3 regions of the Paenibacillus sp. 01T431 genome follow, and region 3 is predicted to be linked to each of the others. Evidence: riboswitches for the same ligand, from Rfam matches in the RefSeq annotation. Region 3 holds a riboswitch; each other region holds the start of a gene.
The links. A riboswitch is a leader RNA that binds a small molecule or an ion and turns the genes downstream of it on or off. The one in region 3 is predicted to bind cyclic di-AMP.
Positions count from the first base shown of each region.

Region 1: it holds a riboswitch for cyclic di-AMP, as region 3 does, so the genes downstream of both, AC1DM9_RS30845 (ubiquitin-like domain-containing protein) here and AC1DM9_RS03460 (TrkH family potassium uptake protein) in region 3, are expected to answer to the same signal.
Region 2: it holds a riboswitch for cyclic di-AMP, as region 3 does, so the genes downstream of both, AC1DM9_RS29920 (C40 family peptidase) here and AC1DM9_RS03460 (TrkH family potassium uptake protein) in region 3, are expected to answer to the same signal.

Region 1 covers NZ_JBFTPT010000025.1:65,139-75,048, forward strand. Annotated here, with positions in the region: gene rsmA (16S rRNA (adenine(1518)-N(6)/adenine(1519)-N(6))-dimethyltransferase RsmA) at 1-713, opposite strand, end outside; gene rnmV (ribonuclease M5) at 718-1,266, opposite strand; gene AC1DM9_RS30845 (ubiquitin-like domain-containing protein) at 1,391-2,539, opposite strand; cyclic di-AMP (ydaO/yuaA leader) riboswitch at 2,788-2,968, opposite strand; gene AC1DM9_RS30850 (TatD family hydrolase) at 3,153-3,926, opposite strand; gene AC1DM9_RS30855 (HD domain-containing protein) at 3,944-5,242, opposite strand; gene AC1DM9_RS30860 (AbrB/MazE/SpoVT family DNA-binding domain-containing protein) at 5,513-5,767, shown strand; gene rsmI (16S rRNA (cytidine(1402)-2'-O)-methyltransferase) at 5,900-6,781, opposite strand; gene AC1DM9_RS30870 (tRNA1(Val) (adenine(37)-N6)-methyltransferase) at 6,778-7,446, opposite strand; gene AC1DM9_RS30875 (initiation-control protein YabA) at 7,574-7,975, opposite strand; gene AC1DM9_RS30880 (PSP1 domain-containing protein) at 8,038-8,841, opposite strand; gene holB (DNA polymerase III subunit delta') at 8,845-9,822, opposite strand; gene AC1DM9_RS30890 (YaaR family protein) at 9,856-9,910, opposite strand, start outside.
Region 2 covers NZ_JBFTPT010000023.1:38,862-48,771, forward strand. Annotated here, with positions in the region: gene AC1DM9_RS29875 (NAD(P)H-binding protein) at 1-138, shown strand, start outside; gene rluF (23S rRNA pseudouridine(2604) synthase RluF) at 146-847, shown strand; gene AC1DM9_RS29885 (flagellar motor protein MotB) at 923-1,756, opposite strand; gene motA (flagellar motor stator protein MotA) at 1,740-2,540, opposite strand; gene AC1DM9_RS29895 (hypothetical protein) at 2,722-3,015, shown strand; gene AC1DM9_RS29900 (EAL domain-containing protein) at 3,147-4,385, shown strand; gene AC1DM9_RS29905 (GNAT family N-acetyltransferase) at 4,382-4,906, opposite strand; gene AC1DM9_RS29910 (MFS transporter) at 5,023-6,258, shown strand; gene AC1DM9_RS29915 (FAD-binding domain-containing protein) at 6,356-7,699, opposite strand; gene AC1DM9_RS29920 (C40 family peptidase) at 7,858-8,334, opposite strand; cyclic di-AMP (ydaO/yuaA leader) riboswitch at 8,338-8,491, opposite strand; gene AC1DM9_RS29925 (hypothetical protein) at 8,724-8,873, opposite strand; gene AC1DM9_RS29930 (hypothetical protein) at 8,909-9,493, opposite strand; gene AC1DM9_RS29935 (hypothetical protein) at 9,659-9,910, opposite strand, start outside.
Region 3 covers NZ_JBFTPT010000002.1:170,680-180,589, reverse strand. Annotated here, with positions in the region: gene AC1DM9_RS03460 (TrkH family potassium uptake protein) at 1-831, opposite strand, end outside; cyclic di-AMP (ydaO/yuaA leader) riboswitch at 922-1,126, opposite strand; gene AC1DM9_RS03455 (CPBP family intramembrane glutamic endopeptidase) at 1,372-3,000, shown strand; gene uvrC (excinuclease ABC subunit UvrC) at 2,966-4,870, opposite strand; gene AC1DM9_RS03445 (YqzM family protein) at 5,079-5,225, shown strand; gene AC1DM9_RS03440 (dihydroorotate dehydrogenase) at 5,303-7,237, opposite strand; gene AC1DM9_RS03435 (YezD family protein) at 7,336-7,578, opposite strand; gene cysW (sulfate ABC transporter permease subunit CysW) at 7,603-8,487, opposite strand; gene cysT (sulfate ABC transporter permease subunit CysT) at 8,505-9,338, opposite strand; gene AC1DM9_RS03420 (sulfate ABC transporter substrate-binding protein) at 9,373-9,910, opposite strand, start outside.

The DNA.
Region 1 (9,910 bases), on a different contig from region 3:
TGATCCTCATCGGGTACATCAACAGCTGGCTTGTCACGCAATGACAGCTTAATAACGGCTGAATCTACATTTGGCTGCGGTATAAACACCGTATGAGGCACCATGCAGACAACCTTAGGCACGCAGTAATATTGAACGGCTACACTGAGGCTGCCATATTCCTTGCCGCCTGGCTTCGCTGCCATCCGCTCCGCGACTTCCTTCTGAATCATGACGACGATATGCTCAAGCGGCAGCTTCTCTTCAAGCAGCTTCATAAGAATTGGCGTTGTCACATAATAAGGCAAGTTGGCAACAACACTTACACCTGTTACGTCCGCAAACTGCTCTTCGAACAGCTTCTTCAAATCAAGCTTAAGCACATCGCCATGAATGACGGTTGTATGCTCCTCGCCCTCCAGCACATCCTTCAAAATCGGAATGAGCCTATTGTCGATTTCGACAGCCGTCACCTTACCAGCCGCTTTGGCAAGCCGCTGTGTGAGCGCGCCAATACCAGGGCCGATTTCAAGCGCGCCCTTCGTTTCATCAAGCTCAGCTGCCGCTACGATGTTATTTAATATATTTTGATCGATCAGAAAGTTTTGTCCCAAACTCTTTTTGAAGGAAAAACCGTATTTCGCAATGATTTCTTTGGTGCGTTTGGGCGTAGCCACCTCTATCGCGGATGGCTTTACTGCTTCCTTGCTAAGCTCACTATGCTCTTGACTCATTCAGCTATCCCTCCAGTTCCTTTTCCATTTGACGGAAAGCTTCCGTAAACTCTGCTTTGGAAATCCGAAAGCTTGTACAGCGCTTATAGAACTGCTTGCCATTCGCATAACCAATTCCGAGCAGCTTGCCTATAACCAAGCGACGATTAGACGCATCAGGATGTACAATCAGACCTGCATCCATTAAGTCTTCCCAGCTAATTTCTCCCGCTTCATCTGCCGATTCTGTTCGGAGCTCAGAGAGCGCCGCACGAATAGCCTCGGGGCTCGCATTTTCGATGCCGATGTCCCCTTTATACAAAGCCTTCTCCTGCGGCAAAAAAGCATGCTTGCATCCTGGCGCATGACGCGCAACAATCTTGCGAATGCGTTCTCCTGCATGATCAGGGTCTGTGAATATAATAACGCCGCGACGCTCATTGGCCAGCGCAATCCTCTTCAATACATCCTCACCGATAGCGGAACCATTCGTCTCTATGGTATCTGCATCTACCGCCCTTTTTATTGCAACGGTATCATCTTTGCCTTCAACGACAATGATCTCTTTGATCACCAAGATCATCCCCTTCTACATAAACTGTATTAGACCCTTAGACATGCAAAAAGAAGAGGCAGTGCCTCTCCTTATGATGGCATATTTAATTGATTATTGCGATAAGATGATGGTAACCGCTCAATTAGCTTGCAGTCGGTTTATTCGGCCCCAGCACATATACGGTGATGCCTTTTTTCCTGCCGAATTTGTTCGCAATCTTTGTACTATCAAAGTATACGTCGATTTTGTTGCCTTTAACCGCACTTCCTTTATCCTCAGCGCGGCGGAAACCGATTCCTTCAATATAAACCCACCAACCGATGGGAATAACCTTCGGATCAACAGCTATCGTCCGACCCTCTTGCACCCGAGTGCCTGATGATGTAATCCCGTATTCCGGATGGCTTTCATCTTTTCCTGTTGAAGAGAGGTCTGCAGAATAAGCAGTCAACGTGACATTTTTAAGTACTTTTCTCGCCTTAAACGTTACACCGCTCTTCGTAAGCGAAGTAAAGCTCGGGCTCTTGTTCGAGAGCACAGATACTTTAGGCTCTTCCTTCTTCGTTCCGATGGCGACAACCTGATTAACCGCAGCGGTTTCAACCACCTTGCTGACCATCTTCTTCGATATAAGGATTCCGTCCTCGTACTGCTTCTCGATACTCTCTACGATCAGACCTTCCTTGCCGGGTTGAACAAGCTTCTGCTTGCCCGCTTCCAGCGTCGGATCGTTCTTCTTCACAATAGAGAATGGCATTGCACGCTCTGTCTCAGCTACCTTCTTATCTACGCGAACGACGGTTACAGTCAATTCGTTGTCCAAAACGGTATGAAGCGGAGGTATTACTTTATCTTGACCACGAACTGGAATATGTAATTCCTCGATCGCTGCCTGCACTGTTCTCTCTGTCGTATATACAGTAGAGGTCTTGCCATCAGCCTTCACAATTACCGGTATCGCATGAGTCACCTCTATACGATCTCCGTCCTTTATTGCCGCATTAAGCGGTATGGACACCTCATCATGTGGTCCAATTGCGATAGCTTGTTCATCCAGTAGGCGTTGCAGGACCCATTGCTTCGTTTCCACAACGGTTTCTTGTCCGTTCACTACTACGGAGACGCTTTTGACAGCCGTTCCGTACAACAACACCAAAAACATGAAAGTCATAGCGATTGAGATAGTAGCACTCAAAAGAATCAAACGCAAGTTTTCACGCTTCCATCGCAATGCGAAAGACATGCTGGATGATCGTTTCCCATGGGTGTCCTTAACCTGGAGTATTCCCACTTCATCGGTCCTCCTTCATAGCCCCGCCGCCAAGTGTTACGCATGATACAACTGACGCGACTATAGTATATTGGCGTGCGAGCACGCAATCCAGTACTGCTATCGATCCTCCCACCCCCATCTTTTATCCCTATGTCGACAAATTCCCGATTATTCGAAAATAAAAAGAAGCCGTCGACAGAGGATCTGTTTCGTGGCTTCCCGGTTAAATGATTCACTGGGATACAGAAAAATGGATGCACGAGGTTGATCACTCTCTATAACGCTTGCGAGGTTAGCTGACGGATTCGGACAAGAGAGTCGCCCTATTCGTTACACAATGCTCATGGCAATGGCTTCGAAATTCACCCCTGAAGAATTCAAAATACGGAATTAAAAACCGTACATGGTTCCCCCGCTCTCCGAATGGAGATTAAGCGTAAACTGGAAATCCAATACAAAATTTTATTGCTCTGAGATGAATCATACCTTCATACGAGGTCAATTGTAAAGATACGATAAAAGACGATTTAAGCGAAAAAGCAGGATAAAGCAGGAAAAAATAAGCGATTATCGCTATAAAAATTAGTTTTTACGCGATAAAGGTCTCTATTTCTCACTATTTCTCTCGTTTTTAGACAATACCAAAACATCTTCGACCGTTTTCAGTCGTAATTACACCTATTTCTTCTACCGTTTTGCCCAATAATTCGGCTGCTGTCTCTGCAACTAAAGAGACGTAAGAGGACTCATTTCGCTTCCCTCTGAACGGGTGTGGAGTTAAATATGGAGCATCGGTTTCAATCAAAATCCGGTCGATTGGAACCTGCTTAAGCACCTCTTTTGGCACCCTTGCATTTTTGAAAGTAACGGGTCCTCCAAATGATATATAGAAGTTCATATCAAGACATTGTTTAGCCGTTTCCCAGCTGCCGGAGAAGCAATGCATGACACCGCCAACCTCTGCTGCATTCTCTTCCTGAAGAATACGAATAATGTCCTCATGAGCATCCCGATTATGAATGACAATTGGCTTGCCCACCTTACGAGCAAGACGAATTTGCTCACGAAAAACCCTTTGTTGTACCTCTTTTGGAGAAGTATCCCAGTGATAATCGAGTCCAATCTCTCCAATGGCGACAACCTTCTCATGCGCGCATAGACGTTCAATCCATTCCAAATCCTCTGGAAGCATATCTATACTGTCAACTGGGTGCCAACCAACTGCTGCGTATATAAAATCATATTTCTCGGCAAGCGCCATGGTTGTAGGGATTGTTTCACGGTTAAAACCAATATTGACAAGCATATGCACGCCTGCATCCTTCGCACGCTGGATGACCTCGTCGCGATCCTCATCAAATTTTTCCGAATCTAAATGGGTATGTGTATCAAAAAGTAATGTCATGTTGATGTTATGCTCCTTCAATCGAGTTTGAAAAGCTTACGAAGTGATTCCGGCAATCGATGAATATTTTTTTTGAGCGGCTCTTCTGGATAATAAAGATGATATTGTCCTTGATGCAGGCCGGTAATAGAACGAACAATGTCGGATTTAGAGGATATTTCGCTTATATCTTCCAAACCATCTAACAACAAAATCGGCGCTTTTTCTTTCTTTTCTCCTTCTTTTTTATCTGGTCGATATACGTCATATGGCAAGTCAAATGGAAAATCAATTTCCATATGATAATCCGGATTCATTCCTATAGAAGAGAAACATTCGCTAATCTCATTTAGCAGCTCTTCATCCGGGTTTTCAAGCGTAATGTACTTATATAAATGCCTGTTCAGAAATCGTTCACATAGATCGTTTAAAATAGAATCATGCTCCTCCGCCCACTCTGCGAAAGCGGTCTGAACGAGCGCTTCATCCAGCTTCAGATAGTCGTGCACCGTCATCGTGTTCTGAAGCAAGCATTTCAGCTGCTTAGGCATCCACTGAAAGGAGTAGCCACCCACGTAAAGCTCCTGTGCTCTACGAAATATTTGACGTAGAATAATTTCCGAGCTTCTGGTCACCGGATGGAAGTAAATTTGCCAATACATTTGATAACGAGACATCAAATAATGCTCGACTGCATGCATACCGCTCTCTTTAACTACAATTTGCCCTTTATAAGGACGCAATACGCGCAAAATGCGTTCTAAATCAAATGTTCCATAGTTTACACCTGTAAAATACGCGTCTCGGAGCAAATAATCCATCCGATCAGCATCCATTTGGCTTGAAATCAAACTAACAACAATCGGCTGTGGATATTTTTTTTGTATGACTGCAGCGACCTGAGCAGGAAACTGCTCCGATACAGCACTTAGCACGCGATTGATTTCTGTATCTCCCAAAATGATGTTACATGTCCACTCTTCGTGATCCGTGTCGAATACTTCTTCCAAGGAGTGCGAGAACGGACCATGACCAACATCATGCAATAAAGCAGCACAAAGCGAGACTAGCTTTTCTTCGACTGGCCAGTCAGGATAGCTGTTTCGTTCAAACTGAGAAATAATTTTTCGAGTAATTTCATATACGCCAAGTGAATGTGAAAACCGGCTGTGCTCTGCTCCATGGAAGGTCAAATAGGAGGTTCCTAGCTGTCGTATCCGGCGCAGTCTTTGAAACTCTTTTGTATTGATCAGATCCCAAATCGTTTGGTCTTGTACATATATATAATGATGAACAGGATCCTTAAAAACTTTCTCTTCGGTCAGCTGTTTTTTCATCGTCTCTCATCTCCTTTGTTCATATTTTCGACACAAAAAATGATTTTCATGTCGAATAGTGTCGGAAATTAGTTTCCAAATTGTCGAAGCTGTTGTATTCTATTACAGAGTAATATGACCGTACTAACTAGTCAAATACTTGTGAATTCAGCTATCCGGGGAATATTCCTGGTTGACTATTATGGTAATCGTTGGTATTATAGTAATCATAAAAGCAAAAACTATGTCGAACGATGACGAAACGTATTTTGAGAGGGGCAATAATAGATTATGATGAAATCTACTGGTATTGTTCGTAAGGTTGATGAGCTAGGACGCGTCGTTATACCGATCGAATTGCGCCGTACACTTGGAATAGGCGAGAAAGATGCACTTGAGATCTACGTAGATGGCGAGCGCATCATGCTTAAGAAATATGAGCCTGCATGTATCTTCTGTGGCAACGCAGAAAACGTATCTTATTTCAAAGGAAAAATTGTTTGTCATGTTTGTTTGTCAGAAATGCCAACACCTGTGACAAAATAAAAAAAATAAGTTATACTGTACTTATTAACTTGTTAATTCTAACCTTTTTTATACTCCTTGATACCTTCCTGCGCTTGAACCCGGCCAGGAAGGTCTTTTTTTTGTCTACTATTTCACATATATGATAATCATCTATCTATTTACTTCATTATATACTTCGCGTTTAGGCAAACCTCGATCGAGCGCAACCTTCTTAATGGCTTCCTTACGATCAAATTGTTCCTCATAATGAGCAACATGGGCAGCAAGATCAAGCTCAGACCACCAAATATCTGCCGCTGGCAGCTCACTTGCCCCCTCACCCTCTGATCCTTCCACCACAACACAAAATTCTCCGAGCGGCGGATGCTCCTCAAACCATGCTATACATTCTGAAATTCGGCCGCGGACCGCTTCTTCATGGCGTTTTGTCAGTTCTCTGATACATGCTATTTGGCGATCGCCGAGACATTCCTGAAGTGCATCAAGTGTTTTGTTTATACGATGGGGTGACTCGTAGAAAAGCAGGGTCCCTTTCTGTGCTTGCATATCGAGCAGCCATTTCATTAATGACTTTCGCTCGCGCGGCGGAAATCCAGCAAACAAAAATCGGTCCGTAGGCAGACCCGATATAATAAGTGCAGACAATGCTGCATTCGCTCCTGGAATAGGAATAACGGAAATACCATTTTCAATAGCGTCCTTCACGAGATCCGCACCTGGATCCGAAATAGCCGGCAGACCCGCATCACTAACTAATGCGATGGATTGCCCATCTAGAAGCAATCTGATCAGCTCAGGGCCGCTGGCTTGTTTATTGTGCTCATGATAGCTGACAATACGAGTTCCAATCTCGAAATGTGTAAGCAGCTTCCGTGTTTGCCTCGTATCTTCAGCAGCGATAAGCTGTACTTCCTTCAATGTACGAATCGCACGGAAAGTCATATCTTCTAAATTTCCAATTGGTGTCGCGACCAAATAAAGGCTTCCAACATTTTCTTTGGAAGCATCGGCAAAGCTTTTTTGTATATTCAAACGATCTGCACCCCATTCTCATATACCATTATTGGTGGAAGAAGCTTGATGTCAGGCTTCCCATCACGCATTGCTTCTATTAATACCATGTTTGCCTCTGCATTTGCATGAGGATGCACAAATTGAATCCGCTTCGGCTCAAGTCTCCATTTGCGCATCGTTTCCACAATATCAAGCAGACGCGAAGGACGATGAACCATCGAGACCTTGCCGCCAGGGCGCACCAGCCTAGAACATGCTTCTGCGACATCATCCAGCGTACAATGAATCTCATGCCTTGCGATCGCATAATGTTCGTTTTCGTTTTGTTCACCTGCTGTTATTGGCATGTAAGGCGGGTTTACCGTTATCGCATCATATACCCCGTTACCCGCAATCTTAGGATATAATTTCAAATCCTGCTCAATAACGTTTATTTGCTCCGTCAGCTTATTCAGCATTACGCTTCTTCTAGCCATATCCGCCAATCTCGGTTGAATCTCAACCGCATCAATTTGCGCATTTGTTCTCGTTGTAAGAAGCATCGGTATAACACCATTGCCCGTACATAAATCAGCAATTCGCCCGTGCTTTGGCACACTTGCAAACCGTGACAATAATACGGCATCAAGTGAAAAGCTGAACACTTCCCGGCTTTGTATAATTTTTAAACCATTTTCTGTCATAAGATCATCGAGACGTTCGTTTTCTGCTAAGGTTATATGTTCCGACACGATTTGGGCCGCTCCTTGATTGTATATTTAATAAAAATACCGCCCCTTGCGGCAAGGGCGGCATGTCGTACGGATTCCACTATTTATTAAGAAAGGATAGACAGAATAAACAGTCGCCTTCCGTCCGCAAATGCCCGTAATAAACGTTGCATATGTGGAATCCTTCGTGATACAACCGAGTTAAGTTGTCATGGCCTTCACCAATAGCTGCTCCCGCTTCCGCGAATGCATGGTCAGTGATGACCTGTTCCTCTTTGCTTACTCCCGGTTTAATTCCTTTGGCTGGAGCTGCAACAACTTCATGCTCTAGCTCAGCCTCTCTCTTAAACAACTGACGCAGCTGGTTGTTCTCCTCACTTAGACGCTTATTATCCTCGAGCAGCTCTTTTACCTTCTGCTTCAAGTCCGTAAGCTCCTTATGGAACACACCTACTTGGTTATCCAGCTCGTCCATTTTCGCAAAAATATTGTTCTTCTCCAAGTTCCCACCCCAGAGCTTCAAGCGTGAGTGTAACCTCACCCGTGAGAATCGCACTCTGCCGCTTATTTGATGACGACATCATCCATCGACAGTTCTTTCGGTTTACCTGGTGTATCAAATAATTGCACATACACACTTTTGGTGGATGTATTAATACCAGTTACCTTACCTTCACCATATGAGGTGACTACGAATTTTCCAATTGCCGGAAGTTCTTCTCGAATGCTTTCGTAATTGTCATGCTCATATTTCAGACAGCACATGAGACGACCGCATAATCCAGAAATTTTTGTCGGATTAAGCGATAAGTTCTGATCCTTGGCCATCTTGATCGATACGGGCTCAAAATCACCCAGCCAAGAGGAGCAGCAAAGCACTCGTCCACATGGACCAATACCACCGAGCATCTTTGCTTCGTCCCGAACTCCGATTTGTCTGAGTTCAATCCGAGTTCGAAATACGCTGGCTAAATCTTTTACTAGCTCGCGAAAGTCAACTCGGCCTTCTGCCGTAAAATAAAAAATAATTTTGTTACGGTCAAACGTAAACTCAACGTCAACTAACTTCATGCGAAGCTGATGACCTTTAATTTTTTCAAGACAAGTAGAAAACGCATTTTTGGCTGCGGCGCGATTTTCTTCAACAACTTTTGCATCCACATCGCTTGCAATACGTATCACTTTCTTAAGAGGAAGAACAACATCCGATTCACCGACTTGCTTCTGTCCCACCACCACTTTACCGTATTCGATTCCGCGTGCTGTTTCAACAATAACATGTTGTTCCTTATCCACGGGATGCTCAACCGGATCAAAGTAATAGATCTTGCCCGCTTTCTTGAAGCGGACGCCGATGACATTATACAAGAATTAGCCCTCCTGTAAGTTTACCAATAGTTGCTCAAATGCGAGCTGGGGCGTAACATTCGCTCGCATACGCTTACTCGCTTCTAACGTATGCTCGATGCAGGACACCCAACCTGCGAACGAACGATTAAATGCATGTTTACTTATCCAATCCAACTGATCTATAAAAACGATGTTGTCCTGCCTGCCGGCCTGGAACTGTATCAAATCTTTAAACCATATAACTAATAACGACAACAGCAGTTGCGTATGCTCTACCAAATCTGTTTTAAATAGCTGTTGTCCAGCAGTGATCATCGCCGCGGTGAATCGGGTCAAACTCTCCTTGCCTAATTGTATCACTAGGGTTCTGATTTCTGCAAACTGATTCTGCTGGAGAAATTGTCTTGCACCGTCTAAACCTGATGTTAATTGAACAACGGTTCGGGCTAAAATAGATGGAGCACCCTCAGCAATAAGAGTTTGCAGCATAATCTCAGGCGACATCGGCAGGAAAGGCACCCACTGCGTTCGAGAACGAATAGTAGGAAGAACAGCTTGTCCATTATCCGTAATCAGAATAGCAACAACTGGCGACAACGGTTCTTCCAAAAATTTCAGTAAACTATTCGCAGCCTGCAGCGTCATTTTGTCAGCTTGCTCTATCATATACACTTTGCGCTTCGTCCCGCTATTGCGATAAGAAAAGTCTCGCTGCAGCTCGCGAATTTGATCAATTTTTATGGACTGGCCATCTGGCGCTATCGTCGTTAAGTCTGTCTGATTGCCATGTTCAAATTTTCTGCACTCCAAGCATTCCCCGCAAGCAGCGGCAATACCTGCCGTACAGAACAATGCCTTTGAAAATTCGCGAGCCATCGCCATTCTTCCCGTACCTGAAGGACCATTAAATAAATAGGCATGAGAAATTTTACCGCTCTGCAAAGCGTGGGTCAAAATCCGCTGCGCTTTCCATTGCCCCGGAATATTTTCGAAGCTCATCGCCGTTCCTTACCTTTCCCTGCTCTCTTATCATCAAAACAATAAATTAATAAGAAGGCCTCGTATCTCACCGATCCTGTTAAGCAAG
Region 2 (9,910 bases), on a different contig from region 3:
AAGGGCGAGGATGTAGCTTTGGCAATGAGAAGAGCGGCGGGACAAGCTGGACAAATGAAGGCAGCAAGCAAGTCATCGATGATTCAATATTATTCATCGGACAAAATTGCCGACTTGGCATTACATACAACGGGGTGAAGCAGCTTTGAGAATCAATAAGTTTATTAGTGAAACAGGTTATTGCTCCAGACGTGAGGCGGATAAGCTAGTAGACAGCGGACGTGTTACGATCAATGGAGAAAAGGCACAGCTCGGCAGCCAAGCTGAAATAGGTGACGATGTACGTGTTGATGGCCGCAAAATCGGCGAGCAAAAAAATCATGTTTATATTGCGCTTAATAAGCCGGTAGGCATTACCTGTACAACCGAGCTTCATATTAAAGGCAATATTGTTGATTTTGTTGGTCATGAGGAGCGTATCTTCCCGATCGGGAGGCTGGACAAGGATTCGGAGGGATTAATTCTTCTCACGAATGACGGTGATATCGTCAATCCGATTCTACGCTCGGAGGGCAAGCATGAGAAAGAATATTTGGTTACTGTAGATAAACCGATGACAGAAGCGTTCTTAAAAGGAATGGCAAGCGGAGTTCATATACTAGGCAGCATGACATTGCCATGTGTTGTAACAAGAGTGACGGACCGCGTATTCCGCATTATTTTAACGGAAGGCCGCAATCGTCAAATTCGTAGAATGTGCGAAGCATTCGGTTATCATGTTCGGAGACTGCAGCGGCAGCGTATTATGAACATCCAGCTCGGCGGTCTTCATGTTGGCAAATGGCGTGATTTGAGCGAAGCCGAGAAGGCGACTTTGTTCGAGACATTAAGTTATGAGCCGGTCTAAGCAGGAAACATTCATTCGTATAACGACAAAAAAACCTGAATCACACGCTTAGGGCGAGTTGATTCAGGTTTTTAATTATGGTTTTTTTACATTTAACTGCTGGGCATTCGTGACATCAGTGTACGTATGGATGATCGAAACCTCTACACGACGGTTTTTGGATTTGCCTGCAACCGTCTCGTTGTCGGCAACAGGACGATATTCACCGTAGCCGATAGCGCTAAAGCGCTCGGGTTTAAGTTGTTTATTTTCGAGCAAAACGTCCAAGAAACGAATCGCCCTCATAGAGCTCAAATCCCAGTTTGATTTAAATTGGTAAGTCGAGATCGGCGTTGTATCGGTATGACCGGAAACGATGACCTCATAATCAGGGTACTGCTGCAGCATTTTGCTGATCGCAACGGCAAGCTCCTTCGATTCAGGCTTAACAGTTGCTTGTGCCGGTGCAAATAATGCGTTGTCGCTAATCGTAATCATCAGCTGTGAGAGATTTAACTTCGTCTCAAGATCAGATGTCAGGCCGTTTTTCTTAATATAGGCATCTACTTTTTTCTTCAGATCCTCGAGATCCTTCTGCTCCTGCTTAATAAGTTCCTCGCGAGCTTTCTCTTCATCTGATTGATTTTTGTTTACATCCTTGTCGGGAAGCTTGCCGCCTTCTTCTTTTTGCTTCTTCCCGTCATCCTCGCCGCTTTTCACAGCGGACGTTTCGGTTAGAATACCGCTGCCAGTGCTGAGTGCTAAACTAAATGCTTTCGACATTTCTTCAAACTTCTTTACGTCGACGGAGTTCATGGAGTACAACACGATAAAAAGTGCTAGCAGCAGGGTGAGCAAATCGGCGTAAGGAATGAGCCATGATTCATCCACATGCTCCTCGTGTTCTTCATGTCTATGCTTTCTGCTCAACGGCGCCTTCCTCCTTTTCCCTCATCTTCAATCTTTCTGTAGGTGTAAGGAAAACAGACAGCTTCTGATTAATAGCGATCGTTGATACGCCGGATTGAATAGAAAGAAGGCCTTCCACCATCATAAGACGGATTTGAATTTCTTTCTTAGACATGCGCTTCAGTTTATTAGCAATAGGATGCCATAATACATAACCTGTAAAGATACCAAGAAGTGTTGCGATAAAAGCTCCTGCGATGGCATGTGCGAGTTTTCCCATATCGCTCATATCAGCAAGTGCGGCAACGAGGCCTACAACTGCACCGAGTACCCCAAGTGTAGGGGCATATGTACCTGCTTGCGTAAAAATAAGTGCTCCCGCTTTGTGGCGGTCTTCTGTTGCGGCAATATCCTCAAGTAAAACATCGCGTACAAAATCTTGGTCATTTCCGTCAATAATCATACGCATGCCGTTACGAAGAAATGTATCTTCAATCTCGTCAACTTTTGCTTCAAGAGCGAGCAAACCCTCGCGACGTGTAATGGAAGCCCATTCCATGAAGCGCTGAATCAGCTCATCACGCATAGGCAGCTTTTGCTCAGTGAACACCATTTTGAATAGTTTACCGACTTTGGATAGCTCGGACATCGGGAAGGCGATCATGACGGAGGCTATAGTTCCCAAAATAATAATCATAAAAGCAGCTGGATTTGCAAGAGAGGACAGGTGTGCTCCCTTTAAAACCATGCCTCCAAGTACAGCGACTAATCCTAGCACCAAACCAATAATTGTTGAATTTTTCATCATACACCCCGTCCAATACATTTTCGACATTTCTCTACTTCTTATATTATCGACAAATGGGTATTCTGAAGTTAGAGTATATGGAATGATTTAAGGCGAATGCGTTAAAAAATGATAAAATGCGGTAGAATAGTAGAGAGATATGTACAAAAAATGACGATAGCAAAGGTGGTATACGCAAATGGGCGTAAGACATGCAAGAGAATATTCAGATATATTGAAGGATTTTACAGCAGCTGTGGCTGAAATTGAGAATAGCTATACTTTTTTTGAAATGGAACCAGATGAATGGGCTCAGCTGCCTGTAAGCGATCGGCATGAAGTGATGGAGGCTTTGGCGGATGATGTTTTCTTTGGGCTAGGAGAGAATCCGGTCATTGAGGTAGGCAGCGGTGTCATTACGTATAATAGCAAACATCACATCATAGAGGTTTCACAAGACGATAAGGTGACCCAAATCATTAGATTGATATAAGCATTCGGCATAAAACTTCATATAAGTAGTGCTCCTGTCGGATCTTTACATTTTATGTCGACTCTATTACAATGTTATTCAATACAACATGACATATAATTTGACATTGATCTAACATAGAGGAGAACGACATGAATGAGTGCTCATCATCGTTGCTGTTGCCGAAAGCGCTTGAATTGGATGGTGAAACATTAGCTGCATTTTATCAGCCCATTATAGCGATGGATACAAGACGCATTATGGGTTACGAGGTGCTTGCTCGAGCTGTAAAGGGTGATTCCGTGAGGAGTCTTGGACCTTTCTTCTGCAATGAGCAAATTCCAGAAGATGACCACATTATTGTGGACCGGGTACTGCGGGAGCAAGCATTCTCGAAGCTGGCTTCAATGGAAGAAGAGCAGCCGATGTTATTCATTAATTTGAAGCCGTCTTGGATTTATCGGTATGAGGAAATCGGCGAGCTCTACACGTTGTCGCTGCTTGATAAGTACGGAATTGACCCTAAACGAATTGTCATCGAGATAACGGAGGAAAGCTTCCAAGGTTCCATGGATAGGCTTCGTTCTGTTGTCGACATATACCGGGCAAGGGGCTGTTTAATTGCAATCGATGATGTAGGCAGTGGTTTTAGCAATACGGATCGGATTGCTCACATTCAGCCCAACCTGCTCAAAATCGATATTCATATGATTAAGAAAAGCGCGACTCATGACGGCTATTTCGGTGTGCTGCGATCCTTCTCTGATTTAGCAGAGCAAATTGGAGCTTCGCTGCTCGTCGAGGGAGTGGAGACAAGGGAGGATTTGGCCCGCGCAATTCAGGCAGGCGCCCGTTACGTCCAAGGCTATATGTTTGCAAGGGCAGAGCCGGAGTTTCGTGAGCCTGCTTGTTTTGCATCTCTAATTGAAGCGGAGCTTGATCAGCATCTGCTGCATTTCGTTGGAACTGAACGCTATTGGCAGCGGCAATCGGAGAAGCTGGCAGAGCAGTGGGTTGCGCTTGTTCAGGAGACGCGTTACCTGGATCATGAGGATGAATGGATAGAGGGGCTGCTTCCCGAGCTTTACGACCATTGCATTCGGGTTTATTTGTGCAATGAGAGCGGTATTCAGCTCTCATCCAACTATTATCGCGATGCGGACAAGGCTTGGAGGCGAGAGGAGCAATACCGCGGTGCCAACTGGTGTTGGCGTCCCTATTTTGTTCCTAATCTCGTCCAGCTCAATGAGCATCGACGTGCAATCGTTTCGCGCGCCTATACTGATCTCGATTCTCACGCATGGATTAGAACCGTATCTGTTCTAGCAGCGCCTGGTCTTATTTTACTTATGGATTTGAGGGATTCTGAGCGCGGAGTCCAGCGTCGTTAACGTGCGGCTGCTGGCTCATAAACCATACAATGGCATTCGGCAAAGCCAGTGGGAGTAGAACGCGCATAGGTGTCGGTAATATGGAAGCCGGCTTGTTCATAAACGCGCATCGCACGAGTATTCCAAGTAAGCACCTCCAAATCAATTTCGTTTTGAGGGGTGCGCCTTATTGCCTCTGCCACAATGAGACGTGTGAAGGCAAGGCCGAGGCCTTTACCGCAAAGATCAGGCCGCAATCCGAGCCCGAGCCGCGTTACGCCTGTTAAAGGAAAAAACTGCGCGAACCCAATAAGCGCAGACTGAGCGTCTAGGACAGCCATATATTGGGCAGCACGAAGGACGGGATCGCCAAATTCGATTTCGTCTTTTTTCATTTGCTCCCAAGTCGGCCAATTATAAACATCAAATGGAGCCTCGTAGCGCCAGCCGCATAGTTGCTGTGCATGGACGGTTTCGAGCGGGCATATGGTCATATCGCCTTCATCTCGATTATAATGAATAGAGCTTTGATGGCTTGTCATTTGTTTTTACCTCCGCTTGAAAAAAAGTAGCTGAATAGAGCGAATGTCGAATGAAATAGGTTTATTATAACAGATAGGCGTGCGTTGATCGCGCGTAAATAAGGAGAAGCATCAAAATGAAGAAGTTGATCTGGCTAGGCTGCTTGTCATATTTAGTCATCGGCGTTGCCCATGTTGTGGGCGGATCTATCTTGGAACAGCTCATCGCTCATTATGGTTTAACCTATAAAGATGGCGGGCAATGGATTATGAATCAATTCCTCGGGTTCCTGGTGGGTGTTCTGTTAGCGCCATCTATTACTTCGAGAGTTGGAAAAAGAGGCGCAGTACTGATTGCGATGGGCGTACTGACGCTGAGTGAGGCGGCGTATAGTTTGCTGCTGCCATGGGGCTGGATGCTCGCGATTGCTCCGCTTGCGGGTCTTGGCTTTGGGATGACGGAAGCGGTCGTCGGCGCAATGATTATTGATATGGCGAAAAACGGCAAGGCATCGGCAATGAGCCGATTGGAAACCTTTTTTGGCGTTGGTGCATTGTTGATTCCAATTGCAGCGGCTTATCTGATTCAGCATAGCATATGGCAGGTTTCCTTTCCGATTCTGGCAGCGATGTCAGGCATCACCTTTGTTCTCTGGCTGACGATGTCCTTTGGAGAGCTGGATGATGAGCTTGGTATAGTTGCTCGAACACCGGGAGTGAAGGAAGGCCATTCGAATGAGTTGGAAGGAATGCAAACCACTCGCGGATCTGTCTTTTTTGGCTATCCGCGCAAAGCACTTCCATTTCTCTTGTTATCGGCTTTATTTTTTATGATTTATGTAGGAATGGAAATGAGCTTCTCTAACTATCTGCCTTCTATTCTCATCGTTCGATCAGGTGTAGGAGATTCCAGTGCGGCAGCGGTGCTCAGCTTGTTCTGGGGAACGATGGTGCTAGGGCGTCTATTTGCGGGGCTGCTGGCTGACCGAATGGGTTATTCGCGTTACTTGCTTATTGCTACAGCGGGCGCCTCGGTCGTTTTTGTTTTAATGGCTGTTATGGGTCAGCTTAGCTGGATGCTTGCCTTTGTCGCACTTAGCGGATTGTTCTTCTCGGGTATATTCGGTATCGCTCTTGTTTATGCCAATGAGCTCATTCCGGGTATGACGGAGAGGACGACGAGTTTGCTTGTAGCATTCGGCGGGCTTGGAGGAGCGATTTTTCCTCGTTTGACTGGCTGGATAATGGATCAGTACAATGTGCAATCTACGTTATGGTATATAAGCAGCTTAGTTATACTGATGCTGCTTCTGCTAGCGGCGATGCTCCTGCTCGGAAGAAAACAAGTTCACAGCGTACGATCCAAGGCTTAAATGAACTGCAAATTATAAAAAAACCTCCACATTCGCTGTTTCAAAGCGGGTGTGGAGGTTTATTTATTATTAAACGTGTTATTCTAAATGCTTTCAGCTATTTAAGAATGGTTTTGTATACCTCTATGGCGCGCGCGCGTGATGCTTTCAAGTCGACGATGGCACCGCTTTGCGGCTGATGAATCTCTTTGTCTGTCAGATGATTCAAATGAGGCAGCCAGCGCCTAATATAGCTGCCGCTAGGATCATGCGTCTGTGACTGAGTTGCGGGATTCATGATGCGGAAGTAAGGCGCTGCGTCATACCCGAGTGAAGCGCACCACAGCCAACCGCCGCGATTAAGCGTATTGTCATAATCGCTTAAGTGAAGGCGGAAATATTGTTCGCCAAGCGTGAAGGGGCATAGCAGATTTTTAGTTAAAAACATGGCTGTTACCATTCGCAAGCGGTTGGGCAGCTCACCTGTACGATTGAGCTGCGTCATGGCCGCATCAATGATTGGAATGCCGGTGGCAGCTGCAGCCCATGCTTCTAGATGAGCATTTGAGAGCTTGGACATATCAGCTAGCTGCTCGTAACGAAAGAAATCATCATGATACATCGCTTGATATAAATAAAAATCACGCCATGCCAGCTGCCGTACCCATGATTCAGACCCCGGGAGCCCTTGGGTCATTTCGTAGGCTTGGCGGGCGGAGATGGCGCCCGTATTAAGGAAACGTGCAAGCTGGCTTGTATGATCATCGGCATAGGCGTCCCTGCTCTCCGAATAAGAGGCAAGGCGTTCTCGTACGAACCGTTCCAGCTTGGATAATCCTTTGGACGATCCTTGCACGTTTGTGCCGCCTAGGGCGCATGAAACGGATTCGGGCAAAGCGAAGGACTGCGCAACCTTGGCATTAATTTCGCTTAAGGTAGCAAGCTCATGAATCGTCGTTTCACTCATTGGGCTATAGCACTCCAGCATAAAGCTGCTCCACTTGCGATAAAAGGGTGTGAAAACCTTGTATGGATCCATTTTTCGAGCAAATGCCGGGAAAGCATCTAGATCAGCAAGAGGTGAATCGGCAATAGACATCCAGCGGCGGCCAAGGCTGCGTGTGATTAGCCCAAGCTGCTCATCTCGCTGCCGTGAGTAAGGCGTATAGTCTGTATGAACAATAACCTCATCAATAGGATGCGCATGCAGCAGAGCTTCGGTGATCGCAGCAGGATTACCATAAAGCACATGCAGTTCCTTTCCTGCATTAGAATAGTTGTGCAGAAGCGAGGCGGCTTGCGCCATGAAATTCCGGCCGCTATGACTAGTTAAACGGCCATCTCCTGTAATAACGGGATCTATGATTAGCAAATGAATGCCTTGTTTCTCTTTTTTCTTCAAATAATCAAAAGCGCGCAAATCTGCAATACGCAAATCCTTGCGGTGAATAAACAAATACATCAGTGATAGCTCCTTCCATAAGCGCAACATTGAACGGCCGCATTCCAGCTGGAATGAAACAGCAAAGCCGCAAGTCATTTGTCGTCAGAGGACAAAAAACTGCGGCTTTGCTAGATGAGTCTACCCGTTCAACCCTCAAGAAGAGGGATTAGGCTGCTCTATTTTACGTCAACGTTGGCTTGGTATGAATCAGCATCCATGATACGACGAGCAGTTACATATCGTCCCTCATAGTACTCGGAGTTAAGTTTGTCAGTTACAACGCCTCTGCTCGAGGATGAATGTACAAACTTGCCATCTCCAATGTAAATGCCAACATGGGATATGGCGCTATTATTGCCGCCAACTGTGTCGAAGAACACAAGATCTCCCGCAATGAGGTCAGCCTTAGCGACCTTTGTACCTTCTTTTGCTTGCGAACCAGAAGTACGTGAAAGCTCAATGCCCATTTTCTCGAACACATAGCTCGTGAAGCCGGAGCAATCAAAACCTTTCGACGACGTTCCGCCGCTTTTGTACGGAGTGCCAATAAGATCATTAACAATTCCGTTCAATTTTGAGTCAGCGAAAGCGCTTCCCGCTTGAAAAGCGAGCACGAGAACGAGACCCAGGATTAATGCGGTAATCTTCTTCAATTGTGAAACTCCTTCCAATGCCGACGAGGTTAGCTGTGGGGTTCGGTTGAAGGCTCCCTATGATTCCTCGGGCGTTTGAAAAAAACTCAAACGTCGGAATCAATTCACCCAAAGTGGTTCCCCCGTATCCCAATAGGGAATTAGGCAGTTTTTTTATTGCTTTGAGAAATATTCGATTATTTTCAATGATCTCCTGCCTTTAGTGGCAATTTCTAATAATTCTCATGTAACCTTTTGACAATTTGCTTCGTTAAACCGTTCTTTCTGTAATATAAACACGCCATAGTAGTGCTTTCTAACTAAATACATGGAGTCAATTTCATTAATTATGTGGATGTTGTGTAAAATATACCGATTTGTCCTTTAGGCGCTATATCGCAAGGACTAGCTTAAAGTGCCGTAAACGGCGGTATTTCACCATTTTGCTCCTCATAAATTAGAAAAATCTCATCTATATCACTCGTGAATAAGCGTAGATTCAGACAGCCTAGCTGCTGCTCCAGATAGAGCGGCAGAAATAGACAAAGGAGGCTGTTCATGAGAACAGCCCCCTTTGGGCAATCGAAAAAAAGATTTATTTTGCAGTAACGATTTTTTCAGAAATGAGCTGTGGATCGTTGTTTTTTTGCTGCATCCAAAACTGTACCTTGTATTTTCCGGCATTTTTGAAATCGTAGGAAACGAGCTTGGAGCTGAACCAAAAGGTGTCTTTTTCGACGAACTCTTTAAAATCATCATCATCCTGGCTGCGGCTGTCGATTGTCGTTTCCTTATCATTAGGATCAACGATGGTCACTTTGAACTCTGAAATCGCCATATTCAAATTATCGATTTGTGCTTGCACTAAAAATTTCTGAACACTGCCTTTATCAACCTGTCCGAACATAGCTCGCTTCTCGTTCATTAGAAACATATGCACATTGGGCTTCTGAATAATGAGCTTCTTATCATTGCTCTTCCATTGGACGAAGGCTTGAAGGCTGTCACTTAAAGAACGAATGCTAATATAAACCTTATCATCCACAACGACAGCATCGTCAGTGGATTGCTTATTATTATAAAGGAGCGTTACCTTTTGAAATAGTTTGTCTGCTGCAACCAATGAACCGCCCGATAAGAGCAATACCATGGATATAATAACTAGTTTTTTACGCATCATTTGTGAATATCCCCCATTTTTGATTTTCTTTCAGTTATTTATACAGAACTGCCATCATTTAGTTGCGGTTAGTTGTAAAAAAAACCTCCACACCACAGCAAAGCGTGGAATGAAGGTTTATTTTTGCTTCAGCATCTAGAGGACGCTGAAGGCTTTTTTGGTTTGCTACATTCTTTTCGTTTCCAAAAAGTCATATTGCGCGGCAATCGTCCAAACCTTCATCAGTGTTTGAATGAGATAATAGCCTTGATGCAGAATGAGTGCAATCAGCCCGGCCCAAAGCATGGAGAGACTTGTCACCACAAGCCCAGCAGCCGCTCCAATCCCCCACATGATGAGCGACACAGCTGCATAGGTAAGGAAATTTCGGAGAGCGTGCCATAAGGAACGGAATATGCTTCCTCCTGATGCAGCGCT
Region 3 (9,910 bases):
CCGCGGCGTTACCGACTGGAAGAACGAGGACAAAATTTTCCCGCCCCAGTCCAGAGAGCCCAGTGTCTTCGAATTCGAGAATTCAAAAATAAATATGACGAGTGTCCCTACTGCAATAAGCGTTCCTGTCATAGATAGCACGACCTTGCTGTGCAGCGACAGCTTGCGGTTTTTGCGGAACTCCATCAGGTCCGACATAACGACAAAGCCAAGTCCACCCGAAATGATCAGCATCATAGCTGCAATATTGACGACTGGATCAGAAACGTATAAGGTCAAGCTGCGATAGTTCCCAAAAATATCAAAACCAGCATTGTTAAACAATGAAACCGCATGAAAGGCTCCAAAATAAATCGCTTTGCCCAGCGGCATATCAAATGCAAACCTCGAAGCAAACAACGCAGCGCCAATAAGCTCTATTGTCAATGAATACACAATAACGCGTCTAATCAAACGCACGATGCCTTCCATGCTCGACTGGTTCATGGATTCCTGCAGCAAAAGCCGCTCACGCAGCGAAATCCTCTTGCGAAGTACGAGCGCTACCAGCGTCGCCATCGTCATAAATCCGAGTCCGCCAAGCTGGAACAAGCACATTAATATGATTTGACCCCATATAGAGAAATAAGTTCCGGTATCAACGACAACTAACCCTGTTACACAGGTTGCCGAAGTTGCCGTAAACAGCGCATCTATAAAAGGCAATCTCTCACCGCTTACCGATGCAAAAGGCATGGATAATAATAAGGCACCCAGCAATATAATAAGAGCGAATCCACTTACCAAAATACGCGGGGGTGACCACTTCAAAACATTCCAACTAACCTTCATTCATTTCCCTTCTTTTTGATTATGTCATATTGTCATTTATTGTTTTTAAGCATAAAAAAAAGCACTGGAAACTCAAGTGCTCGTGCGATGAGTCCTGTTCCAATACGCCTTCGAGGTTAGCTGACGGATTCGGGCCTGGACAGGCAGCCCTATTCAGCGGAAGAAGACGATGCTTCACCGCTAAAATTCACCCCATGCTATCTAATGTTGAACTGCTTTGCTTTCAGCAGGCTCATCCATTTAGACAACTTTATGGTTCCCCCGATTTCCTTAGGAAATTCGGCTATGCTATGCAATTAGTATGACGATAACGATTATAATCCCTAAACACTCCTGATATAAAGGTGACGTTTATGACAAACAGGACGATATTAGCTCAAATTAGGGCAATGGGACGAACCAGCACATAGCTAGCTTGCTGGACATCGTTATTTCGCATTTTTTTGAAAACAAACGGTCATTTTCATTGGATAATTTAGGGATTCATATGTTAAGGTAATAAAATGAGCTATTTATTATGAAGACAGTTGAGGTGAAACTATGATTGATTCTATTAAACCCAATGAATGGAAACGATTTATATGGGCAGCAGTTGCTTGCTTTATTATTTATGGGGCCGTACAAATCGTTCCAATGATTACGGCTATCTCATCTGGCGAAATGAATACCAAGGTCATTACGAAATCAGCGGCGGAAGATAAGGCGTCTGCATTTGTTGAAAAAGAAACAGGCTTGAAGGTGAAATCGGCTAAAGCCGTACATCAGACCGATAAAATTATGAATGGCTACTTATCTAAATATGAGCTGGTCAAATCATATACGGATAAATACGACCCTAGGTTTCCTACAGATACGTTTCAAGTTGATCTTAAGTTCATAGGCGGCGGCAGCGGATATGTTTATCTGCATATGCATAGCGGGAAAGTCGTAGCTTGGAACTTGAAGCTTGAGGGGGAACAGCTATCAGATGCAGATAAAGCAAAAGAAGCTATTGCCTTCCTAACAGCAGGAAATTTCAGCGGTACTGAATTCATAGGCGGTCAAATATTGCCTAATGGCGATTGGCAGCCTCAGCCTCCTGCAGGTTATTCCATTAAAAATGCTCATCTGAACGTATTGGTTAACGCTCTTGTCGTGAATGACCGTACGATCATTACTAAATATAAACCTACATTTAAAGCACCATCCGATTACATAAACTATGTAGAGAAACAAGATAAAATAGCTGGATACCTTACCTCTATCGGTTATCTGTTCATGAGCTTCGTTTTATTCGTCTTAGCTATTATTTACTCCGTTTTGTATCGAAAACATACATCCTTTAAATACGGAATCGTATTAACGATCATTTATTTAATTACTTATACGATCATGAATTTAAACGTTCTGGATGGTATCCGGGCTACGCTCGGCGAGACGGATATGGCAGGCGCTACCGTTTCGATCACTGCCATCGTAAGTGTTCTGCTAGCGATTCCAATGGCAGGTTCCATTTATGTATCCATTGTTGCCGGAGACGGCCTCTGGAAGGCGCAGGGCCGCGCTTTATGGCCGCGTTTTGGTCAAAGAGGGTATGGCGATTATGTTTGGCGCAGCGTCGGCTTGTCCTATTTATTCGCGATCATCTTATTCGCAATTCAATCGGTTATCTTTATCGCCTTGAAGCTGTCCATTGGCACTTGGGAAACATCAGATGCCTCACAATCCCCATACAATATGGGCATTCTTTGGCTGATGCCCGTGCTTGCTTGGGCTGCCGCAATTGGCGAAGAAGCCGTATTCCGCTTCTTCGGTATTGGACTATTTCGCAGGTGGTTTAAAAACACGTTTGCCGCAGCACTGCTGCCTACCTTCTTCTGGGCGCTCGGCCATGTGATGTATCCTTTTTATCCGTCTACGACGAGATTGTTTGAGCTGATGATTATCGGGCTGTTGTTCAGCTTTATCTTCGTCAGATACGGCTTCATTACAGCCATGTTCACCCATGCCATCTTCAACAGCGTTGCAGTTGGCCTATCCTTGCTCACTATTGGAACAGCACCGAACATAATCTCGGCTATTTTCTTCTCCGTGCTGCCGGTACTGATTGCATTTGTTCTAAAATATTTAAGTCACAAAAAAGAGAAGAAGCCGTCTATGACGACGACTCCTCCCCTAGGGCAGCTATAATTTGCGAAGCTAATTTATCACCAATAGATAGAGGCCGGAAGTCTTCGACTGAGGCCTCTTTTATTTTTTTGATCGAGCCAAAATGCTTGAGCAGCAGCTTGCGTCGTTTCTCGCCAATGCCCGGAATCGAATCAAGCTTCGACTCCACCATGGATTTGGCGCGCTGCTCGCGGTGGAATGTAATCGCAAAGCGATGCACCTCATCTTGAATGCGCTGCAGCAAATAAAACTCCTGGCTGTCCCTTGGCAAAGGAACAATCTCCGCAGGATCTCCAGTCATAAGCTGCGCTGTCTTATGCTTTGCATCCTTCACAAGACCGCAAACCGGGATGTATAACCCAAGCTCATTCTCAAGCACGTCGAGCGCCGCTGATATTTGCCCTTTGCCTCCATCAACTACAATCAGATCCGGCGGAGCTAATTCCTCTTTCACCACACGCTCGTAGCGGCGCCGTATGACCTCGCGCATCGTTTCGTAGTCATCTGGACCTTGTACTGTCTTAACCTTGTATTTACGGTACTCCTTGCGGTCTGGCTTGCCGTCCGTAAAGACAACCATAGCCGAAACTGGATTCGTACCTTGAATATTGGAGTTATCAAATGCCTCGATTCGGCGTACTTCATCCAGTCCTAACCAGCCTGCAAGCGACTCTGACGCTTTAACGCTTCGTTCCTCATCTCGTTCGATAAGCCTGAATTTCTCGTCCAGCATCACCCTTGCATTATCGATAGCCATCGTTACGACCTCGCTCTTGCGTCCGCGCTGCGGCATAAGCACCTTAACCTTCAGCCAGCTGTGCAAGGATGCAATGACATCGTCAGCATGCGTAGCGGCTGCCTCATCAACTGCTGCCACTCCGCCCGCTGATTCCACCGCTTCCAGCTCAGGCGGTATTGGCAGCAGGATTTGCTTAGGCAATGCCGGATTATCGCTATAATACTGCGTAACGAATGTCATGAAATCATCATACTCTTCCCCGTAATAAGGAAAAGTTGTGCCATGCCGCTCAATGAGCTTCCCTTGGCGCATGTACAATATTTGAACGCACATCCAGCCCTTATCTACTGCAAAACCAAAAATATCACGGTCAAGCGCATCGGACATCGTAATCTTCTGCTTCTCCATGACCGCATCGATTGCAATAAGCTGATCCCGAAGCTCCTTCGCCCGTTCAAATTCGAGCTTCTCGGCTGCTTCCTCCATCTTGCGCTGCAGCTCATTTTTCACGACATCTTGACCGCCGTTCAAAAACTTTGAAATTTCTTGAATCATCCGATCATATTCGCTCTGCTGCACATCAAATTCACACGGTGCAATACATTGTCCTAGATGATAATACAAGCACACCTTATCAGGAAGTGTCTTGCACTTGCGAAGCGGATATAGCCGGTCCAGAAGCTTCTTTGTCTGCTGAGCGGCATAAGCATTCGGGTAAGGGCCAAAGTACTTGCCCTTGTCTTTAATGATACGTCTTGTGACCTCGAGCTTCGGATGTTTCTCGTTCGTAATTTTGATATAGGGGAACGTTTTATCATCCTTTAACAGGACGTTATATCTTGGATGGTATTGTTTAATTAAGTTGCATTCTAAAATGAGTGCTTCCATATTGCTAGAGGTTACAATGAATTCAAAATCACGAATTTCAGATACGAGCCGCTGCGTCTTGCCGTTGTGGCTGCCGTTAAAATAAGAACGCACGCGATTTTTGAGCACTTTTGCCTTGCCTACATAAATGATGACGCCTTCGCTGTTTTTCATGAGGTAACAGCCTGATTGATCCGGGAGCAAAGCTAGTTTGTTCCGTATCGTCTCTTTTGCCTCTGCAAGCTGCTGCTCTGCCTGCTCCCGATCCGTTTGCTGATGATCCATGCTCTCGCCTCCGACTGCCAAATGATTCTGTTCATATTTTATCATAACTCGGCTATACTTTGTTTTACAATTGTCACCGGTTCTGGCTTTACAACTGTTTATCTGTTTGAGTATACTAATATAAGTTGAATAAACCGATACTACATAAAGACGACCGTAAATTGGTTGTTACTTACGCAATCGGTCTTTTTCAAGGAGGACGTCAACGATGGAAAACGTAAGAGACCCGCGCGAGCATTTTAACGAAGAGCCTCGCCATGACTTGATGGACGTCGTGTTCGGCTTTGGCGGCATGCTCGGTTTAATGACCGTCATTTTCGCTGTTGCTGTAATCGTGAAATTCATCATTTCATAAGAAAAAGGAGCAGCGAGCTGCTCCTTTTTTTTGTTGCCTATCAACGATACGCAGCTGATTAATCAGATATAATTCCGCTATGCTTGTTGCTTTCTCATTAAATAAGGATACAAGAAAATAAGTCCGAGTATATAAAGCAATAACGCAAACAACGCAGGTGAAAGATGCAAAAAATCGATATAACCGATGGATAGATGAACACTTAAGCCCGCATAGAAGCCCGGTGCTCCGCCAAGCAGCAGCGTCCACCATATCCAGCGCGATCCCTGCTGGATTCCCCATAGCGCAATAATAAGAATGGCCAGCGCAGCACAGAACAACGCTCCGCCAAATCCTGCTCTATCATGGGCTATTAACGGGATGAGTTTCAAGTTCGCCCCATTCAGCTCGTTATGCGTCGTATTCAAATAAACCAAATCCGATTGTACGAACACCTCTGTAATCCCAACGCCTGCGATCGTTAAACCGCCTACAGCCAGTGCGAATCCCAAAACAACAAAACAAAATTGTCCATACATCGCCAAACGCCATAATAGATCATTGCGAACATTAACTGGCAAGCGATAGGGCTGATCCGGATTTCTGCGCATGGATAGCAGAAACATCGGGAACAAAACCGCAGCAGCTAGCGCATGCAGCGGGTCGAAATAACCGTAGCCAAGAAATAAGAAAAAGCTTAAAAATCCAACAATACCAGACGTCATCAAAGCTGTTCGAGCCCAGTGCAGACTATACTTTAATCCATGTCTAGCCAATTGAACATACAATATGCCGATTGTAATCATCGTTCCGGAAAGCGTAATTCGGTCATGAGACATAAAATGCAGCAAATGATGGTTGACTTGCTTCAGTTCGTCCAGCGTCATGTCTATAAAATTCAAGTCATAGGACAGCAGCACCGTAGTCGCAGCAATAATCCAAGACAATATCCCGCCAATAATCATGCCGATTCCAAGCAGGAGCATCCAGCCCCAATGCTTCCAGAATGATGGAGTCACTTGCGCAGGAAGATCTCGGACCTGCTCATAAATGACAGCTTCATTAATCCGTTTTGGCAGACCAGGCCCTGCATAAATCAGTCCGCTGTGAAGTAGAACGGCGTTAGCGCCTGCTTTCAGCAAATCTAACGCATCCTGCGGCTCATGCACGCCCCCGCCCGCTTTGATTAGCAAGTGGGAACAGCATTCCTTTCGCAGCAGCTTTATTTTGGCCAGAGTAAGCGCCTTGGCCTCTTTACCCATGCTTGCGGCATAGCCATCGTTGTTATCATCGCAGATTGCTTCTCCAATGACCACGCCTCTCCAAACTCCCTCTGCTGCGTGGATCAGGGAGATTAAGCTGTCATTAGAAAAGTCAGGCGGAACATAAATAAACAAAGGTTTATTAGCATGCGGTTGTGCGGAAGCGTATCCGGCTATGCCTTTCAAAATAGTGAGGGCTTCTTCGAGGCTCCTTGATGAATGCAGGACATCAACATAAAAACCAGCCGCACCCGCTGCACTTAGCTGCACCAGCATGCTTTTAAGTTCGATTAGAGCCTGCTCGCAAGAAGCATGCGGCATTGGAGAAATTCTTGCCAGCTGCGGCAACGAATGTCCGGGCTTTCCCATACGCTCAGCATATTGCTCTACACCATCGTTTTCATAATAATCTGGATATCGAATGGTTTCATTTAGGATGTCATTCGTTATAGGCTTATCACTCTTAATTTGCTTGACGGTGATTGGACCATGCTCGATAAAACCGATTCCAAACTGAGCCAGCGCTTTATGCGCCACTCCTTGCGGATCTAGACCGCCTGACAATCCCACACTTGTAGTTAAGGAAATGCCTGCTAGCTTCTGCTCCAAGTGAGGTGATGGCTCCATATGCCCAAGTGTACGAATGACAAAAGTACCGCCTGGGATACTGCTCAGCGTTCCCATTGCTTTTAGAGTCAGTGTTCTGCTGAGCCTAGAAGGAAGCCTGAATAAAAGAGGTCGAAACAAGGACTGATAGGACCAATCCGGCATTAATATTCTCCTTATGGATACTTTTCTTCCAGTATACAACAAACCCAATGCCTGCGCGGCATTGGGTTTGTTGTATTTTTATCGAATCTATTAGGGAGCTACTGCACAATTCTAAGCGCTTCGCCCGTTGATGAATTGTCCCGCTGCTTCGATTGCTGTGAAGATTCGGACGGAACCTGCTGCTTCTGAGAGGGACCATCATAACGTGTTCTTTCCGTCCGGTCGATCTGTACAATTCTTCCATCATGAACAGTGATCGTTACATGCCCATAATTAAGACCCGTTACTTGTTCAGAAATACGCTCCAGCCATTGCGCATCTAACTCTAGCGGTTTTGCCATTTCAAACCCCTCCATTATTGTCATTTATTCAGCTTTCTCCGCTGGCTTCTGCGTGCCAGACTTCCACTCTACAATGCTCTTCACGATCATCGTTACGACCGCTAGCATGACGAGCAAAGAAGCAACGGCGAATGAGGCTGAAAATTGATACTCGTTATACAAAATCTCAATATGCAGCGGCAGCGTATTCGTTTCTCCGCGGATATGGCCGGATACGACAGATACAGCGCCGAACTCGCCCATGGCTCGTGCGTTACACAAAATAACGCCATACAAAAGCCCCCACTTGATGTTTGGCAAAGTAACCTTCCAAAAGATTTGCCAGCCTTTAGCGCCTAAGCTTGCAGCTGCTTCCTCTTCTTGGACGCCCTGCGCTTGCATCAACGGAATAAGCTCGCGAGCAACAAAGGGGACCGTAACAAACACGGTTGCAAGTACGATTCCAGGAACTGCAAATATAATTTGGATGCCACGCTCATCGAGCCAAGGACCAAAAAAGCCCTGTGCGCCAAATAACAGCACATAGATCAATCCAGAAATGACTGGCGACACAGCAAACGGCAAATCGATTAACGTAATTAAAATATTTTTACCGCGAAAGCGAAATTTACTGATCGCCCAGGCCGCAGCAATACCAAAGACCGTATTCACAGGAACTGCGATTAATGCAACGATAAGCGTGAGTTTAAGCGCTGACAAAGCATCCGGCTCCGTAATCGAATCAATGTATACGCCTACACCTTTTTTTAATGCTTCAACAAATACCGATGCCAGCGGCAGCAGGACAACTAATCCAAGAAACAGCATCGCAATGATAATAAGCAGCCATTTGACGGGACCTGATTCTGTAATATGCCTCGGACGTTTGGAAGCTTCTGCATTCGTGTGTACTGTAATTGCTCCAGCCATTTGTATGAGCTCCCTTCTTAGTCTGATACTGTGCGGCGATTCATTCGCCACTGCAGTAAATTAATGACTAGCAGCATCAGGAAGGATACAACGAGCATTACGAGTGCAATGGCAGTAGCGCCAGCGTAATCGTATTGCTCCAGCTTCGTCATGATGAGCAGTGGAGTTATTTCTGTTTTCAGCGGCATATTGCCCGATATGAACACGACCGAACCATATTCTCCGATACCTCTTGCAAAGGCTAGAGCAAAACCAGTTAGTAGTGCTGGCAACAGCTCAGGCAAGATGACCTTCCAAAAGGTTCTTAAACGATAGGCTCCGAGCATAACTGCCGCTTCTTCCGTTTCTTTCTCCATATCCTGCAGCACCGGCTGTACCGTACGAACAACAAACGGAAGTCCAATAAATATTAGTGCGATGGTAATACCGAGCGGGGAGTAAGCAACCTTGACGCCGAGCGGTGCGAGCAATGAGCCAATCCAACCATTCGGTGCATAGATCGCAGTTAAAGCAATGCCAGCCACTGCAGTTGGCAGTGCAAATGGCAGATCCACTAAACTGTCGACGATTTTTTTGCCTGGAAACTGATAACGAACGAGCACCCAAGCGATTAATAGGCCAAATACTGCATTAACAAGTCCGGCAAAAAATGCGGTTAGAAAGCTGACTCGATAAGATGCAACGACACGAGCATTCGTAACCGTGCTCCAGAATTCCGACCAGCTGAGCTCTGCCGTTTTGAAAAAAACGGCAGTCAGCGGAATCAATACAATAATGCTAAGGTAAAACAATGTGAATCCAAGCGACAAACCAAAACCCGGCAGTACGTTACGGGGCTTGGAACCTTTCATGTGAAGTCAGCTCCAATCTTGTTTATGCTTTGCATTATGAGCCTGGTGTGTAAATTTTGTCGAAAATGCCGCCGTCTGCAAAGTGTTTGGTTTGCGCTTCTTTCCAGCCGCCAAAATCTTTATCAATCGTGAGCAATTCTAGAGTTTTGAATTGATCTGCATACTTTGCAGCAACTGTCTCCGAAATTGGACGGTAGTAGTTTTTAGCTGCAATTTCTTGGCCTTCTTCTGTGTAAAGGTATTTCAAGTAAGCTTCCGCTACTTCACGAGTTCCGCGCTCGTCTACCACTTTATCCACTACAGCTACTGGAGGTTCAGCAAGAATACTTAAAGAAGGATATACGATTTCGAATTTGTCTGGACCAAGCTCATTGATCGATAGGAAAGCCTCATTCTCCCAAGCAAGCAGTACATCGCCAATTCCGCGTTCTACAAACGTTGTTGTTGATCCGCGTGCACCGGAATCCAGTACAGGTACATGCTTAAATAATTGTGTAACAAACTCCTGTGCTTTCGCTTCGTCATTTCCATTTTGCTTAAGCGCATAACCCCATGCAGCAAGATAGTTCCAG